DNA from 4 places in the Shewanella inventionis genome. Region 4 is predicted to be linked to each of the others. Evidence: predicted binding sites of a transcription regulator. Region 4 holds the regulator's gene; each other region holds the start of a gene.
What was found. Region 4 encodes LexA, which represses DNA repair genes until DNA is damaged. Its sites were predicted from a motif close to TACTGTATNNNNATACAGTA; they were not measured.
Positions count from the first base shown of each region.

Region 1: a site for LexA is predicted at 3,171-3,190, ahead of K8B83_RS15700 (LexA family protein). Genes of this name have one in related genera too.
Region 2: a site for LexA is predicted at 2,219-2,238, ahead of K8B83_RS13895 (YebG family protein). Genes of this name have one in related genera too.
Region 3: a site for LexA is predicted at 3,314-3,333, ahead of K8B83_RS14860 (LexA family protein). Genes of this name have one in related genera too.

Region 1 is NZ_CP082926.1:3,511,509-3,516,188, forward strand. It holds gene purM (phosphoribosylformylglycinamidine cyclo-ligase) at 1-183, shown strand, start outside; gene purN (phosphoribosylglycinamide formyltransferase) at 183-827, shown strand; gene cysB (HTH-type transcriptional regulator CysB) at 892-1,869, opposite strand; gene K8B83_RS15695 (hypothetical protein) at 2,255-3,034, shown strand; gene K8B83_RS15700 (LexA family protein) at 3,211-3,618, shown strand; gene K8B83_RS15705 (Y-family DNA polymerase) at 3,606-4,680, shown strand, end outside.
Region 2 is NZ_CP082926.1:3,149,129-3,153,808, forward strand. It holds gene prc (carboxy terminal-processing peptidase) at 1-486, opposite strand, end outside; gene proQ (RNA chaperone ProQ) at 508-1,128, opposite strand; gene K8B83_RS13890 (GAF domain-containing protein) at 1,405-1,863, opposite strand; gene K8B83_RS13895 (YebG family protein) at 1,914-2,207, opposite strand; gene K8B83_RS13900 (paraquat-inducible protein A) at 2,416-3,045, shown strand; gene K8B83_RS13905 (paraquat-inducible protein A) at 3,035-3,724, shown strand; gene K8B83_RS13910 (MlaD family protein) at 3,711-4,680, shown strand, end outside.
Region 3 is NZ_CP082926.1:3,353,846-3,358,525, forward strand. It holds gene K8B83_RS14840 (hypothetical protein) at 1-482, shown strand, start outside; gene K8B83_RS14845 (hypothetical protein) at 550-1,080, shown strand; gene K8B83_RS14850 (hypothetical protein) at 1,271-1,591, opposite strand; gene K8B83_RS14855 (Y-family DNA polymerase) at 1,631-2,887, opposite strand; gene K8B83_RS14860 (LexA family protein) at 2,875-3,303, opposite strand; gene K8B83_RS14865 (DUF4145 domain-containing protein) at 3,419-4,165, opposite strand; gene K8B83_RS14870 (DUF4406 domain-containing protein) at 4,233-4,556, opposite strand.
Region 4 is NZ_CP082926.1:117,532-122,211, forward strand. It holds gene plsB (glycerol-3-phosphate 1-O-acyltransferase PlsB) at 1-1,474, opposite strand, end outside; gene lexA (transcriptional repressor LexA) at 1,739-2,353, shown strand; gene K8B83_RS00585 (cell division inhibitor SulA) at 2,350-2,856, shown strand; gene coxB (cytochrome c oxidase subunit II) at 3,250-4,680, shown strand, end outside.

The DNA of each region.
Region 1 (4,680 bases), 1.4 Mb from region 4:
GGCAATATCGACAAGCACGAAATGTATTTAACCTTCAATTGTGGTGTTGGCATGATTATCGCGCTTCCTGCCGAACAAGTTGACGCGGCATTAGCACTGCTAAAAGCTGAAGGTGAAAATGCTTGGTTAATTGGTGAAATTGCAACGCGTCAAGGTGACGAAGAGCAAGTGGAGATCATTTAATGAGCTCAAGCTGTCGTGTTGTGGTGCTGATCTCTGGCAATGGCAGTAATCTTCAGGCCATTATTGATGGATGCGATGATAACTTAAATGCCGATATTGTCGGAGTCATTAGCAACAAACCGGATGCTTACGGGTTGATCCGCGCCCACCATAGCGAAATTGACACCAGTTGCGTGATTGCTTACAAAAACGAATCACGCAGTGAATACGATGCACGTTTATTGGCTGCTGTGAACAAATATCAGCCTGATTTAATTGTATTGGCTGGTTTTATGCGCATCTTAACCGATGAGTTTGTTAGCCAATTTTTAGGTAAGATGATCAATATCCACCCATCATTGTTACCTAAATATACTGGGTTAAATACTCATCAACGCGCAATAGATGCAGGTGATCTTGAACATGGTGCCAGCGTACATTTTGTCATACCTCAACTAGATGCTGGCCCTGTAATACTGCAAGCTAAAGTGCCGGTTTATACTGGTGATGACGCAACTGTATTAGCAGAAAGAGTACATGAACAAGAACATGCTATCTATCCGCTCGTGGTTAAATGGTTTAGCTTAGGGCGATTGAAAATGCTTGAGGGTAAAGCGTATTTAGATGGTCAATTAATAGGTCCTTCTGGTTACGCGCCAGACTAATCTGATTAATTAGTACATAAAAAACCTCGCTGCAGCGAGGTTTTTTTATGCTTTTTGTATAGCACTAACGCACTGGCAGATTTATATCAGCAAACATTTCGTCAATCAATTGCTGATCTCGCAGTGCTACCGCTTTTTCAACCACATCGCGAGTTAAGTGTGGAGCAAAATGCAACATAAAATCATACATATAACCACGTAAAAAGCTACCACGCCTAAAACCAATTTTGGTTGTGCTGTGAGCAAATAAATGGCTTGCATCAATCGCAACTAAATCTTTATCAACTGTCGGATCGATCGCCATTGAGGCTATCACTCCAACCCCAAGCCCTAATCTTACGTAAGTTTTCAGTACATCAGCACTCGTTGCACTAAATACAACTCGAGGGTCAAGATTTGCACGTTTAAACGACTTTTCAATTTCAGATGCTTTGTCAAAACCAAACACATATGTCACTAATGGGAACTGAGCCAAATCTTCGATACTAATTTTACCTGATTGAGCTGCCAAAGGGTGATCACGGTTTACAACAATAGAACGATTCCAATGGTAACAAGGCAACATAATTAAATCGGTATACAAATGCATGGCTTCTGTTGCGATGGCAAAGTCGGCATCACCTCTTGCTGCTTGTTCACTGATTTGCGAAGGGGTCCCCTGATGCATGTGCAAGTTAACTTTAGGGTAACGCTTAATAAACTCCCGAATAATTTGCGGAAGCGCATACCGCGCTTGAGTATCCGTCGTGGCAATATTTAATTCGCCTTGATTCGGTTTGGTGTACTCTTCGGACACTTTTTTAATGCTATCGACTTTGCTTAATATATCATTTGCAATATCAATAACTTGTTGGCCTGCCGGCGTTACATGAGTTAAATGTTTACCGCTGCGACCAAAGATTTGAATCCCTAACTCATCCTCAAGCATTCTCACTTGCTTACTGATCCCCGGTTGCGAGGTATAGAGATTTTCTGCTGTCGATGACACATTAAGATTATGCTTAACGACTTCTGCAATATATCTAAGTTGCTGCAGTTTCATGATGAGATCCTTGATTTAACCGTAACCTATTCACATGCATCGTGAATAAGAACAACGTCAATAGCGTTTAACGAAAATGAGCTATCGTTCAACTATGACAAAACGTTATACTAATTATGAAAATGTAATACAAATAGTAATAACGGGCAAGGAAAATACCGATAAATATCTCTGCACAGCTCACAATACATGATTGGCACTATCTGTTTACTGATTTATCGACAAAACAACTTATTATTCAACGACAGCTGTAATTACATACGCTAAGATATAGGGTAATTTTGATGGCATTTGCTAATCAATCTGATTACCCATTAAAATGCCTTTTTAGCCATGATTATTGGCTGTTTTTACCATGTGATATGCAAGATAAAATGGAACCTTTATGTCCTTAATTTTGGTATTAATTCTTATCGGTGCACTGCTATTACTCATTATCGGTTTTAGTATTGTCCAACAACAAAAAGAGCGAGCGGAAGCTGAACGCCGAGTTGAAATATCGCGCCAACGCGCCATTATCGACGAAACTGATGCCGTATTATCTAACACGGGTATGGCACCATGCTCTAGTCATATCATGCTCGTGCTGTATCGTCGTATTCAAGATGCATTAGAGCAATCTATTGTACATGCTTCTGGTCAATTAAAATCAGATTATGAGCGTCGACTTGCTGATATAAAGGCGCAAATAACCACGGTATCTAACTCTCCTAGCCAGGTGCCTGCCATTGAAAATTTTCGGCTTCCCGATAATGACAGACAAATATTAGAACTTGTCAAAACCCTTAAAAAACTCAAGGCGATATTGCGTGCAGAGCATAACAAAGGAAAAGTAGAACCTACAATATTTGCCGAAGAAGAAATGCGTATTGATAATTTACAACTGCGTATTAATGTTGAATCTATGATTAGCCGCGCCCGTGCAGCCTGTTTTATGAAGCAATATGGTTCAAGTAAACAGATGGTGACGAAAGCATTAAATACATTGCATACCATCAAAGCCCAAACCCCAAACGATCCATTTATTTCGCGTAAAGTTGATGAAGCTAAACAACTTCTCGATGAAATTATGGGCGCACAACGTAGCACAGAGCCCAGTGCCCCCAAGCCTAAAAAAGAAGGCGATGATATCGATATGCTGTTTCAACCTAAAAAGAAATGGTAAAGCTTGTCTTCACTTTAATGATCTAATCTAAATAGCCTCGTTAAGAGGCTTTTTTATTGCTCTTTCACTCCTTTCGCCACGATCTCTTACCCATGTTGATAATGAAAATTTGATCATTTTTATTTCACTGCTAGAATACTGTTTATTTATACAGTGTTTATATCGCAGGTGCTGATATGAAAGTGATCCCTATCTATATTGCAGGCGGCATTAGTGGCTTTGAATCGCCAGCAGCAGAGTACCAACAGCAGCCATTGAGCCTAGATGAGTTGCTAATTACTCACCCAAGCGCAACCTTTATTGGTAAAGTCCAGGGCGATTCGATGATCGGCATTGGTATTTTTGATGGTGATTTGGTCATTGTTGATCGCAGTAGTTCCATTAAAAATGGCCAAGTGATCGTGGCCAATCTTAATGGTGAATTTGTGTGTAAAATGATCGACCTCAAACGAAGATTACTCCTCTCCTCCAACGATGCTTATGCCGATGTGGTGATTAATCAATATGATGATTTTAGTATTGAAGGTGCGGTAAGGTATTCAATACGATGCCATGATGAGGCAATTGACTTATGTTCGCGTTAGTCGATGCAACCTCATACTACTGTAGTGCAGAACAGGTATTTAGACCTGAATGGCGTCATCGTCCTATGGTTGTATTGTCTAATAACGATGGTTGCATTGTTGCCGCCAATCGCCTCGCAATAAACTTGGGGATCCCCAAATTTCAGCCTTACTTTCAAGTTGCAGCAAAGTGCCGCCAACATAACGTTGTGGTATTGTCGAGTAATTATGAATTGTACGCTGACTTATCCACTAAAATGATGCAGGTGATTGGCCAATTTGCACCTGAACAACATATTTATTCTATTGATGAGTCCTTTTTATCGTTTAAACATTGTCAGCAGGCAATCCCTTGCTTAGCGACCCATGCAAAGCGTATTCGACAAACTGTGTGGCAATACACTCGTTTGCCGGTGTGCGTCGGTATCGGCCCAACACTCACACTTGCTAAGGTAGCCAATAAAGCCGCTAAGTTATTACCATCATCCCAAGGGGTTTGTGTTATAGATAATGAGGTGATCCGCCAAGCAACGTTAAACACACTTGCTGTTGGTGATGTGTGGGGAATTGGTCGTAAAACAGCGGCAAAATTAACCATAATGAATATCAATACCGCCTTAGACCTAGCCAATGCGTCTCCCACCATGATGCGCAAGCAATTTAGTATTGAAATTGAGCGCACTATTCGTGAGCTCAATGGTGTTGTATGCAAACAATGGGATGAAGCAAAGGCCGACAAACAGCAAATATTTTCAACCCGCAGCGTCGGCGAGCGCATTACCGATATCGACAGCTTACACCAAGCCTTATGTATGCATATCTCTATTGCAGCGGCTAAAGCCAGAAAACAACACTCTTTATGCAAGGTAATGATGTTATTCGCACATAACTCTCCTCACGACAGTCACCCGCAAAGTTTTAAAGTCAACGTTAACTTTGCTTGTGCAACCCACTGTAGCGTTGAAATGACACAGGCAGCATCGCAGGTTATCCAGCGGCTGTACCGTCCGGGTCTTCATTATTATAAAGTGGGCGTAGGCCTACTTGATTTAGTCAACAGTCAACATCAACAACTCGATTTAT
Region 2 (4,680 bases), 1.8 Mb from region 4:
GACCTCTGTTTCGTCTTTTGGCCACGCGGCTTCTTCTCGGTCAAATTCGTAAGCATCACCGGGTTTGGTGAAGTCAAATTCTTTATCTAGAAGAGAAAGCGCGTAAGCAAAACGTTCATAACGACGTTGCTGTACAAGATCATACATGGTAAATGCAGGGCTAATATCACCAGAGGTTACCATGTTATCGAATTCGCTTTTGTACTTGTCAAAACTGGCAATGTCTTGTGCTGTAAGTACATTACGTCGGTAATCAAGTTGTTCTAAATAACGAGAGTAGATTTGCTCAGAAAAGGCATCATCAAGGGTAAAACGATGGTAGTGCGAGCGAGTAAATAACGTTGTTACTCGCTTGCTAGCCACTTTATGTTGCGGCTCTTGTGCTAGTTTGGGTAACTCGCTGATTTGAATCGTTGGTGATATTGCCCACGCCGAAAAGCCGACAAATAAGCTGGCAATCGACACGGCCAAGGTAAGTTTTCGCATCAACAAGTACTCCTTAAATTTCTATAATAGTATGTGCTCTACACGTACTTTGATGGTCAAGCCAGTGTCTAACTGAACATGCACATCTTCTTTGTTAATATCAGTGACAACACCAGGAACCGGTGTCGCGCCTAACTTAACATTCACTCGTTGCTTTTGTTTTAATTCTTCAAGCTTTGCAGGCTCAAGTTTAACAACAGGCGCAGCGACAGGTGCTGGACGTTCTTTTTTCACTGGTGCACGTTTAGGTGCTGCTTTTTTTGCTGGCTTTTTAGGAGCATTTTTAGGTGCTTGAGCCTGACGCTTCGCTTTAGCCTTTTCTTGGCTTTCTTTTAACGTCGCTTGAGCATGATCGATGTGCTCTTGCTCTAACTCACCACAGTCATTGCCATCAAGATCGATACGCTTTGCACCGGCTTTTACGCCTTTAAGATAGCGCCAGCTACTTGTATAACGACGAAGCGCAACACGCAATTGTGTTTTACTGACTTTAGAATCATCAGCTAACCGTTCAGCCAAATCTTGAAACAAACCGATTTTTAATGGTTTAGTTTCACCTTCAGCAATAAAGCATAAAGGAAAGGTTTCATATAAATACGCTAAAATTGCGTTGGTGTCGGTCAACTTGTCTGTTGATTCCATTTTTACTTCCACGTTAATAAAGGGACTGTTAGCGGCATTAAAGTGCCATGCAGTCGTTCATCTTTCGCCAAACTTTATTCAATAAAGTCCAACGTACAAATTATCATTATCCGCCTGTTTGCTAAAGTCATTGAAACAAACCTTAACAATTTAACCGGACTCCCTATCAGCTTAAATCATCGCTCACAGTGAAATCCAGTATAAATGCGTGCAGTTGCGTATTATAAAGCCCGCAGCGGCGAATGCGACTATGATTTAGCCTTATTTGTTCGCAATTTAACCAAATAAGCAAGATTCAAAACTTTTTACCATCATTTCGAGTCCAATTTGATCTTCTTCATCAAATCGATTCAGCAAAGGACTATCGATATCTAACACTGCCACCACATCTTTGCCTTGACGAACCGGAATAACGATTTCAGAATTGCTCGCAGAATCACAAGCAATATGACCATCGAATTGGTGCACATCTGCAACACGCTGGGTAGCATTTAATGCCGCCGCAGTTCCGCAAACGCCCTTGCCCATATCGATACGTGTACAGGCAACTTTACCTTGAAATGGGCCTAACACTAATTTGTCACCTCTTTTAATGTAAAAGCCTGCCCAATTAAGGTCAGCAAGATTATCATTAAGCAGTGCAGAAAAGTTAGCCATAGCCGCAATTAAATCATCTTCGCCTTCAAGTAACGCTTGCGCTTGACGATTTAATGTTTGGTAAAATTCAGGTTTCATTCTTGATCCTTTGCTCAGGCGTTAGATGCTCGTTGTCGGCATTTACGTCGTTATTGTACTGATGTATTTTTGGCAGACGTTTTTTTAGGTTTTGCTGCTGCAGGGGTTTTAACCTGTACTGTGCCTTTTAGCAAGTTAGAAAGCTCATCTTTATTGCTTGCAAGATAAAATGCGAGTTGTTCGCACTTATTTTCATCAAGACCTAAATCTGCTTGAGTCAAAAATGGGAGCAAGTTGTCGGCAATATCAAGCATCTTATCGTAGGCATCGGCCTCCTTTTTCGATGTGAATGTCATCTTTTCCACCCCTTCTCTGACCACGACAAATTGGGTAATCACTGCCATGATATTATCCTCACTGTTTTTATATACAGTGCATAGAATCTCACATATATAACTTATGATGCAAGTATTCTGATTATTCTGATATTATCTGCATGTGCTGTTAAAATATTTCCCAACAGTATTTGCAGTAAACTAAGTAAAAGAGTGCAATTAATGCTACTTTTACCCTAATATTTTCGATGTCTACGACTATGGAATAACCATTTTGATGCATGAATTTGATGATCATGATTCCATCATCTTATGCCGATCATGTGATCTAGCGGTAAGAAAACGCGCACTGCCATCGAGTGCCCGGGCAATATGCCCACGTTGTGATACTGCGTTGTACGATTCACCCTACTGTTCAATTAATGGCATGCTGGCTTTATGTCTAGCGGCGTTGATTATTTTTATACCCGCTAACTTGCTTCCCGTTCTTGAAATTCATTTTTTAGGCAGTATACGCACAACAACCGTTGTTGAAGCGGCTGTTGCCGTGTGGGCACAAGGATATTGGGTGGTAGGGTTAGCCGTTTTGGTAGCGGCAGTCATTGCTCCTGCTGTGCTAATTTTGTCAATTTTAGCCCAGGTAATGATTGTTAAGTTAAAACTCAACCGGACTTTTTGGCAACGTGTTTACACCACTTTGCTCAAAAATCAGGGGTTAATTGCGCAAATGACCATGTTGGAGATTTATGTGATTAGCTTTTTGGTGTCAGCTTTTCAATTATCAGATTTTTCAGATGTGTACTTTGGCATGGGGACATTCAGCTTTACGATGCTTTTTGTCATCATTTTATTTTTACAACGTGAATATAACCTAGAACATATGTGGAGTTACGTCGATGAGCACTGAACATTCAGCCGCAGCTGATTTGCCAGTTGACGTGGTAACATCATCTCATTCAAGTGCTCAAGCACACTTACAAGGTAATCAGCTTGGTTTGTGTTTATGTCCTGTGTGTAAAAAGCTTAATCGCACGACAAACAGCCATTGCCGCCGCTGTTATAGCTCGTTGTCGACACGTAATTATGCAAGCGTACAACAAAGTTGGGCATTGCTTGTTACTGCAACCATTTTGCTAGTCTTGGCGAATGTCTACCCTATTACGTTATTAACAAATCGTGGAGTCGTAACTAACGACACAATATTCAGTGGCATTAGCCATTTAGTACAAACCGGCATGATCCCTATTGCCATCATTGTATTTACGGCGAGTATTTTAGTCCCTTGGCTTAAAATAGTTGGATTGGCAACATATTTGGCTGCAATAAGTTTTGACCTGCCCATTTCTAAGAGAAAATTAATGGTTGGTTTTCATATTATTGAGTGGATTGGCCGTTGGTCGATGCTTGATCTATTTGTTATTTCATTAACTGTTGCCCTCGTCAATATGGGGCAATTACTTGATGCTAAACCTGCACCTGCAGCAACGGCTTTTGCATTAGTGATTTTATTAACGCAACTAGCCGCTAAAGTGCTCGATACTCGTTTACTCTGGGACCGCTTGGAAAAAACACATGACACAAATTGAATCACCTAAAGTTGTGAAGAAAAAACTATTCTCGCCGATTTGGTTATTACCCGTGGTCGCGTTAATTTTAGGCGCATGGCTCGGAGTCAAAAGCATTAAAGAGTCTGGGATAGAAATCGTTATTCATTTCCCAAGTGCTGCCGGGATAGATATAGGTAAAACCTTAGTTAAATATCAAGGGTTAACTGTAGGTAAAGTATCTGATATCGGTATTGATGATGATTTAAAGGGCGTGAACGTCAAAGTGGTGATGGATTATCGTGCCGACCCTTTTTTGAATAAAAACACCTTGTTTTGGTTAGTCAAACCAAAAGCCAGTATCACAGGCGTTGAAGGTCTAGACACTTTATTTTCAGGTAATTATATTGCCATTCAACCAGGTGATGGCCGCTCAGCAACCGAGTTTGAAGCGCAGCGAGAAGCGCCTGCAATACTGCCAGGAAGTGAAGGGATTATGGTAGAACTCAAATCCCCCAAACTTGGCTCTATTGATGTTGGCTCGCCTGTATTTTTTAGGCAAGTTCCGGTTGGTAGTGTGGTGAGTTATCGTTTAGATGGTAATAAACAAATTATCATCAGTGCGTTTGTTCAAGAACAATATACTCACCTTGTTCATAAAGATTCTCGGTTTTGGAATGTTTCTGGGTTAAAAATCGATGCCTCTTTTTCTGGCATAAAAGTAAATACTGAAAGCATTGCCTCAATTTTGGCAGGAGGAATAAGCTTCGATAATGGCTCTGAAACAGAAAAAGCCCAAAATGGTGATACCTATACCTTATTCCAGGATGAGCAAACTGCCATTGGAGGAATAACCTTTACCTTATCAACTGACAGTGCTGAAGATATTAGTGAAGGGACGTCGATAGTTTATCGAGGGATAACTGTAGGTAACATCGACAAAAAACAACTCAATGAACAAACCGTATTGCTAAGCGCAAGAGTTGAGCATCAATATA
Region 3 (4,680 bases), 1.6 Mb from region 4:
ATGCAATCAAAATTAAACAAAGACTTGATGCTTTAGAAGACCCTATCAGCGTTCTACACACAGACCTTCCAGCGTTATCTCAAGTGATTTATTTTGCTTTAGTTAAAAATGATTCATCCACATTAAATTTCAGAGATGAGATTTACACAAAATACTCAAGAGCCTTCGCTATACTCGACTCAAAAGGCTTAATTATGAAGTTTGATCAAGCAGATTCATTATATCCGGTTGCAATAAAAGTAACAGATCCTTGTTTTATTTTATATTTATGCGCCCGTTTTGAAGAAACTAAAAAAATGGATTTACTACTTTCGATTGTAGATAGTTGCGAAAGAGGTAAATGGTTGCAGGGTGCTGAAATTCAGAAAGAAATTCAACTTCCGATAGTATTTATCCAAGCTGTTTTTGATGTTTATCAAGCAAATGGTTTTGGTATATGCTCCAAAGCAATAGGAGCTTGTAGCTATTCAGCAAGCTCTTAACAACTGCCCCCTTAACTGGGGAATCTAGCTCCGTTAATCTGAATATTTAAAAATTAAGGACAATGTAATGTTCAAAGTTAAGTTAAAACTACTAAAAGTTGCAATATTTATCACACTAACCGGTTGTACAGGCATGAACGATGCAATGACACCATCTATGAACACACATAAAGACTCATTTGATGGTGCTCTCATAGTTTCTCAGGCTCCTGTGAGTTCCTCATCAAGCTTAACTGAGGGCTGGCATACTATGGGCTTTGAGTGGAATCAAAAATTTCCTGATGTAGTTTTCCTAGAAGTCGGAACAAACGGAATCACTAATGTTCAGGGGGTGGCTTTTAATGTGGACGGTGAAATAATTGAAAATATAACAGAAGCAAGTGTTCTCACAAAATATGGTAGCTGGTCTACTCGTCGTCTAGTTATGCCAATAAACGAATTTGTCAAAGTAGCAAAAGGTCGTGACGTCAAAATGAAATTAATCCAAATTGATACCTATTCGGTATCTAGTTTTGGAGCAAGTAATTCTGGTGCAGTTGTTAATTCTAAATTTCCTCCATTCCTAAATAAGCTGAAAGAGCTAGATGTGATCAAATAAAGCTAGTGCGCGAATGTTCATTTGCTAAAAAGCCACAGTTTGGTATAACAATCAACTAATTCAATACACGTATAATCGACGTATGCAGGCGTCTTAGAATTAGGGGGAGGGTTAAAAACCCTCCCTAAACCACATTAAAAACTAAGCTTATTGAACATGAAGAATCCCCTTAATAGAGATTATCCGGAATCTATTTTTTCAAACCTTCAGTTATTCTTGAGTGCACATATTTATTCATAGCAGCTTGTTGCATTTTTTCCCACGAGTTGAATGTCGTATTGTTTGTAATAAACGCCTCCCATTCATCATCAGGAATCGCCTTAAAGTCTTCTGGATTTTTAACGTCAAATCCACTCGCTATAAACAATTGATTTAAATCTGAGAAACTAGAGCATTCTCCTAAAAACTCAGGTGTTAAAATATCGCTTAATTCAACTTTGTGCGTACCATGTAAATCTTCTAAATTCTTTTTTAACTTATTTAATCCATTTGTTTCTATCTTAATTGGCATTGGTTCACTCCTTTGAATATGATGTTTAATGACATAACTTTAGCACTTTACTTTTGGCAAGCTATCCCATTTGGTTGTGTACTGGGGTGTCAATAATTGTCGTCGCATTGACCACTTCTGCTCGATGCCTTGAGCAGCTAAGAACAAAGTATCTCGTCCATATCGTAAGTTAATGCCATCAAGGGTTTTCATCAATGCATTATCCGCCTTAGTAGTGTTAAATAAGTCAAATTGTTGATACTTATCACTGCTTAAGTTAATCAGGCCCACACCTATCTTGTAATACTTAACACCTACCTTGAATAGCTTAGTTGCTGCGACAGTCGCGGCGTTCGTCATTTCAATTGTGCAGTTAGTGGGACTTGGAAAGTGGATAATTGATTTAAAACTAACGGGTTGTTCATCATAGGGCGAATTACTGGCAAATAGCAGCATTGATTTACAGCTTGAGCCTTGCCCCCTAGCCTTATTAGCTGCTATCGCGACATGCTTACTCAGTGCTTGCAGTAATGAATCAAAATCAATAATGCGCTCACCAACTGAGCGTGTCGAAAATATTTGCTGCTTATCAGCCTTAGCCTCATCCCACTGTTTACACTCTTGGCCATTGAGCTCTCGCACCGTACGTTCAATTTCGATACTAAATTGCTTTCTAGCGACTCCAGGAGGAACTTGAGCTAGTTCAAAGGCTGTTCTAACATTCATACACTCAAGTTTTTTACTAATACGTCTGCCGATGCCCCACACATCACCAACAGACATTTGTTTTAAAATACTAACCCGTTCTGTATCACTTTCTATCAGACATACCCCGTTATAACCTGGTAATTTTTTCGCAGCATGATTCGCAGCTTTAGCAAGCGTTAAGGTGGCTCCAATACCAACACAAACAGGCAGCCTGGCTTCCTTCCATACAGCGCGGCGAATCATATGCCCCTGTGTGTTAAGGTTCTTAATTGCTGGTGAACAGTGCTTAAACGACAGAAAACTCTCATCTATTGAGTACACATGTTGCTCAGGCCCAAATCTTCCAATGATTTCCATCATCTTACTTGAGAGATCTGCATACAGCTCATAATTAGACGAACACGCTATGACCCCAAGCTTAATACACAGATCTTTAACCTGAAAGTAAGGAGCAAACTTAGGAATACCTGCTTCCTTGGCTTGGCGGTTAGCCGCCACAATACAACCATCGTTATTACTTAACACTATTATGGGCTTGCCACGCCAATCAGGCCGAAACACTTGTTCGGCACTGCAGTAGAATGAATTGGCATCAACTAAGGCAAACATGCATTGCCAGCCAGTAAAGAGCAATGGTGATGAAGCCGCACAGAGCGAATAACTACCCCCTCTATGCAAAATTCATCATAGTCATGTATTTTGACAGCTTGATGCTTATCATTGGATGATAAGAGCAGCTTTCTATGTTTATCGAGGATCTTACACACAAACTCGCCATTGAAGTTTGCCACTATGACTGCCCCCTGCTGAGCGGTAATGTGGCGATCTACAATCAATAGATCACCATCAAAGATACCCGCACCTTGCATCGAGTCACCTTGTGCAACACCAATGAAAGTTGAACTTGGATGCAAAATCAGCAACTCATCTAGACTTAACCCCAACTGAGAGTACTCAGCTGCTGGGCTTTCAAAACCACTGATCCCCGCACTAGCCGGAATAGGGATAAAAGGAAATACACGCATAAACTCACGCCACTGTATATAATTACAGTGATTATAGCGCTTATGGTGTGGTTAGCAAATGCAGATTGCATGGTTGTCAGTTAAGTGATTTAGTATCAAACACAGTTACATATTTCTATTTAACTGGTCCTTTGTTTTTAATTATTCCTGCCGATAACACATCAAGCTCATCTTCTTCGGTAGGGAATAGTTTATCAAACACGTGAGCTAACAGTTTATAAGCATCAACATTATCTTTTCTACGTAACAGCCCTTCGCCATGTGTTGCGGCATTCCCAAGTAGCCTTAGGGCGTTCAACTTGTCCTTCAAAGACTGGCTTATGTCATTTATGTTTTCAACCCTTGTAGCTAAAGAAATAAATTTACCTTCAGCTGACTTATCTGGAACCTTAAGCACATCGAGCATCACCTCTACCGTTGCTCTAATCCTGTTTCCACATGCATTATCATCACAAAAGAATAAAGCAAACGACTTTTCCAACATCAGAGCTATTTCTTCAGGAACTGTAGGAGGAACGTTAAAGATTTTTATTGGTGGGTAGAAAAATATTGGTTTAATGCTAACAAAACGATTCTCTTGTTGCTGGCCGTATTCATCACAAAAATAATGTTCATCATGCTCACCAACGCCCGTTATCACTACTGTTTCTGAACATCTAGAGTTATTGCATTTGAGAAAGCCTGTAATGTTATATTTTACCCATTCATAATCAAACTCTGGGTGTTGATGTGATGTTAATGTGTTTGCTGTTTCTTGAATCAAAAGATCTTCTTTCCGCTCTAAAATACCTCTTTTGCACGTGGGGCATTCCCATTGAGGTAAATGATCCATATCAAACTTCTGTTTTAAAAATTCATCCATAAAAGGTAAACTTGTATCCGTGATTAAAAATACAAGTTAGCCTAATTATATTGAATTGATAAGTTTTTTATTTAACCCGGAAACAATGAGGTGATTCAAGCAGAACGACTGGCACATCAACAATCTTAAGCCCTATCTTCTTAGCGTAATAATACTCAGCAGTGGCGCCAGATGATTTACGCCAACCTGGTAACATAACCATCTCATTGCATGCGCGGATCATAGCAAAGCAAATATCCATGTACTGAGGTTCAGTTAACCCAACAGGTAAACTAGCTGAATGTAGCACAACACGACCACTTGATTGCAATTGCTCTGCAGCACTAAAGAACGCCTGCTTATTGATATCGATATTGCCACTGATTGGGCCTGCTATATAAGTAGCGATCATTATTTATGACATGGCGGTAACAAACTGGCAATGGCGTTATCTACAGTATTCTCTCTCCACTCATAGCTACAACAAACGCATGCTTTTAATAAATGTTCTTTTTTACAAATTATAGTGTAATCAA
Region 4 (4,680 bases):
CTTCACGCCAATCTGGTGCTTGTTGGTTTAAAAAATTTTGTAAGTTAATAGGCTCACCAAAATTAACATAACCTTGGCCAAAATTACCTAATTTACGAATAGCGCCAAACACTTGCCAAACAGACTCTTTTTGCTTTTTCTTACCGCTGAGCTCTTTGTGATAGGTTGCCACTTCCATAACATGGTCATACCCTAAATACACAGGCACTAGGGTTACAGGGCGTTCAATTCCGCGCAGTACGCTATTGATGGTCATGGCTAACATGCCGGTTTTAGGCGCAAGTAAACGCCCAGTACGCGAACGGCCACCTTCGGTGAAGTATTCAACCGAGTAACCTTTAGCAAATAATTGGTCCAAATATTCACGAAATACTGCGGTGTAAAGCTTATTACCATTAAAGCTGCGACGAATAAAAAACGCCCCACCTCGGCGGAACATAGGGCCAGCAGGCCAAAAGTTTAGATTAATCCCCGCTGCAATATGCGGTGGCACCATGCCCTGGTAATACAAAATGTATGACAGTAATAAGTAGTCCATGTGACTACGATGACAAGGCACGTAGACAATTTCATGGCCATCATGATGGAGCTGACGAATTTGTTCAGCACCTTTAATGTTGATACCACTGTATAATTTGTTCCACAACCAAGTTAAAAAGCGTTCTGCAATACGGACTAAGCTGTCAGAATAATCTGCGGCAATTTCATCTAAATACTCAATGGCTGTTTCGCGCGCTTTTTCTGGCGACACTTTTTTACTAACAGCTTCTTCTTCAATGGCTTTTTTAATTGAATCCGACTTAAGTAACGAAGCAAAAAACATCTGTCTATTGGGTAATTGCGGGCCGGTCATCACTTTACGTTGGCGACTAAAATGCACCCGAGCAACTCGGGTGAGCTTATGAGCTATACGCTTATCGGAACCATGTTCATCGGCCATATAACGCAATGATAATGCATTAGAAAACTGCACAAAGTTATGGCGACCTAAAAACAAAATCATTAGCCATTTACGTAACCACGTAGGGCTTTCACGCTCAAAAACAGCCGCTTTCATGCTGTCGTCTTCTTTGCCGGGTGTGCGCCCCCAATATAAGCTAACAGGCACCAGCTGAATGTCTAAATCCGGACGCTGACGATGAAGTGCCAGTAAGCTGATAAAACAATTGATAAACTTTTCGCCACTTTCGCGTTTGCCAAAAAGAGGTTTACGTCCCTCAAGGCAAACAATACGCGGTACTTTTAATCCATCGACGATTAAAGGCTCATATGGGCTAGGCATACCAAAGCCTTCGGTGATTTCGCTTAAAGCCGCAGCATCACTAATTGACTCTGTTTTCATGACATAAACCAGTGGCTTAGTCGGGTCTAAATTAAGATCATCAAATGGGTCATGCGGCACAACAATGGTATGCACCATCCATTTTTGCACCCATTTTAATGTCCGTAAAAATATTGAATTTGGTTTTGACATGGTTAATTTCGCAATATAAGCCACTGTAATATTGCTGCATAGGATACCAGAAACCACCCTTGTTACACTATCTGGCTGTTTTATCTTTACTTTGTGAACTATCGCCAATGACAGTTCTCAAATAATAAAACCAATAAAACACTTACAAAACATATGGATAACAGCATAACTGCTAGCAAAGAATAAAAAACAGTTGGTTAATACTTGCGCGAACAAAAACACTGTATATAATGACAGTCACTGTATAAAAAGACAGGAATCATCATGAGACCGTTAACGCCACGCCAAGCAGAAATTTTAGACCTAATTAAAAACAATATCGCCGAAACCGGTATGCCACCGACTCGCGCTGAAATTGCCAACCGTCTTGGGTTTAAAAGTGCAAATGCTGCCGAAGAGCATTTAAAAGCATTAGCCAAAAAAGGCTTTATCGAGATCATGCCTGGCACTTCTAGGGGGATCAGATTACCCCAAGAAGACGAACAAGAATCTGGCTTACCGCTTATTGGCCAAGTGGCTGCAGGCGAGCCTATTTTAGCGCAAGAACATGTTGAGCAATATTATCAAGTTGACCCAAGCATGTTTAAACCTGCCGCTGATTTTTTATTACGGGTTCGTGGTGACAGTATGAAAGATATTGGCATTTTAGAAGGTGATTTACTGGCCGTACATAAAATGCAGCAAGCACGAAATGGCCAGGTTGTTGTGGCCCGCGTTGAAGACGATGTTACGGTTAAACGTTTCGAGAAAAAAGGCAATGTGGTGTATCTACATGCTGAAAACGAAGCCTATAACCCAATTAAAGTAGACTTAAGTTGCCAAAGCCTAACCATTGAAGGGCTTGCAGTTGGCGTTATCCGTAATGGAGATTGGTTATGAATAAACTAATGGGCACAGCCCCACGCCACCCAGGCTTATGGGTCGATTTAACCGAAGCTGATATGTACGGCAGCCAAACCATTCAAACATTACAAACCGTGACTCAAGGTGAGTCTGAATTGGGTCAGTTGTGCAGCCAATTAGCTAGCTTGAGCCAACAAGGACGCTGGATTGTACTCATTAGTCCACCACACATTGGCTATAAGCATATGCTTGCTAGCGCTGGCGTAAGAATGGACCGTATTTTATTAGTGCACACTAAAGATGAAGTCGAAACCTTATGGGCCATGGAAAAAGCGCTAACCAGTGGCACGTCAAGTGCGGTTATAACCTGGACCAGCTCATTAGATGCCCGTGACAGCCGCCGTTTAGAAATCGTTGCTAAAAGTGCCCGAGCATTAGGAGTTGTAATCGAAGATGTGAATACTCACTCACAAGAAAAGCACCAAATGGTTAATCCTTCGATGACAACAGCTTCAAGTAATTTTTCAGCATTTCATTAACAACGAACCCATAAACACCAAGCCCTGCATTCAATTCAGGGCTTTTTTTTACATTTTTTCAGACGATTAGCGAACAAAGTGATCTTGATCAAAGTTTGATCTACAAGTAATGTTGTTAACAAGGATGAAACATTGTCTATCCTTAATATGACGTGTATTGGCCGACACAATAGCCATCGATGGGAACACGTCAACATAAATTGATTAGTTCAGTCGTAGGTACAGGTGTGGTGTTCAGCTAACAATAAATGCATAGGCTTAAATGTCTACAACCACCAGTGTACTTTGAAGTCATCAAACTTTTTTGGGAATCGAAGAGTTTGCATAGAGCAGAGACTTACTGTGTGACTCTTCTTTGTAATTGCGGTTTGCAATTAGCAGAGGAGAAGTCTTGTGAAGCAAAGGTGGTATTGTTTATTGGTAGTGCTGTTAGCACTCCCGTTAGGGGCAGCAGAAATGCCCCTCAACATGACTCAAGGTGTGACAGATATCAGTGGTAGGGTTTACGACCTCCATATGACTATTTTATATATCTGTTGTGCAATTGGGTTAGTGGTATTTGGGATCATGATTTACTCAATGATCTATCACCGCAAATCAAAAGGCGCTGTTGCGGCCAATTTTCACGAAAGTACTAAAGTAGAAATTGCCTGGACAGTCATTCCATTTATCATCTTAATTGCGATGGCAATTCCTGCCACCAAAACCTTAATTGCAATGGAAGATCCTAGCAATGCTGATCTGACCATTAAAATTACCGGGTCGCAATGGAAATGGCATTACAGTTATTTCGATAAAGATATCGAATTTTACAGCACACTTTCAACGCCAAGAGAGCAAATCGATGGCGACCAAACCAAAGGTGAAAATTACCTACTTGAAGTAGATAAACCATTAGTGTTGCCGATAAACCGAAAAGTCCGCTTTTTGATGACTTCAGATGATGTAATTCACTCTTGGTGGGTGCCCGCATTTGCCGTGAAAAAAGACGCTAACCCAGGTTTTATTAACGAAGCCTGGACACGTATCGACAAGCCCGGCATTTACCGCGGCCAATGTGCAGAACTGTGCGGCAAAGACCATGGGTTTATGCCCATTGTGGTTAATGCACTGTCTGAAGCGGACTTTGAAAACTGGCTAGTAGAACAAAAACAACTTGCCGAAACCGAAGCCGCAGCAGCGGCTGCCTCCATGTCACAAACCTTATCACTTGCAGAATTAAATCAGCAAGGTGAGCAAGTATACCTTGCCCGCTGTGCAGCGTGTCACCAACCTAATGGAGCAGGCCTTCCTGGTGTATTTCCATCACTTATTGGTAGCCCAATGATTAAAGGCCCTGTGCAAGGTCACCTTGATATAGTGATCAACGGTAAACCCGGTACAGCAATGCAAGCCTTTGCCAAACAGCTATCTGCACAAGAAATTGCCGCAGTTATTACCTATGAGCGTAATGCGTGGGGTAATAACAGTGGCGATGCCGTGCAAACAGCAGATGTTGGCCAATTTTTAAATAGTGGTGCGGCGGTGTCTGAGCCTGTTACAACACAGGTCGCCGACACGGCAACTGCGGTTACTAATTCTGTCACTGATGCGCTAACCGAAACAGTCAACCAGGCCGAAGAAGTGATAGCGCAAGTGGTAGAGCCAAAAGACTTACCCACTCTCACCATGGAACAGCTCATGGCAGAAGGTGAACAAGTTTATGCTACAACCTGTGCAGCGTGTCACCAACCTACTGGCGCAGGTTTACCTGGCGCTTTCCCCTCACTCATTGGCAGTCCTTTAATAACAGGACCGGTTAGCGGGCATATCGATATTGTTATG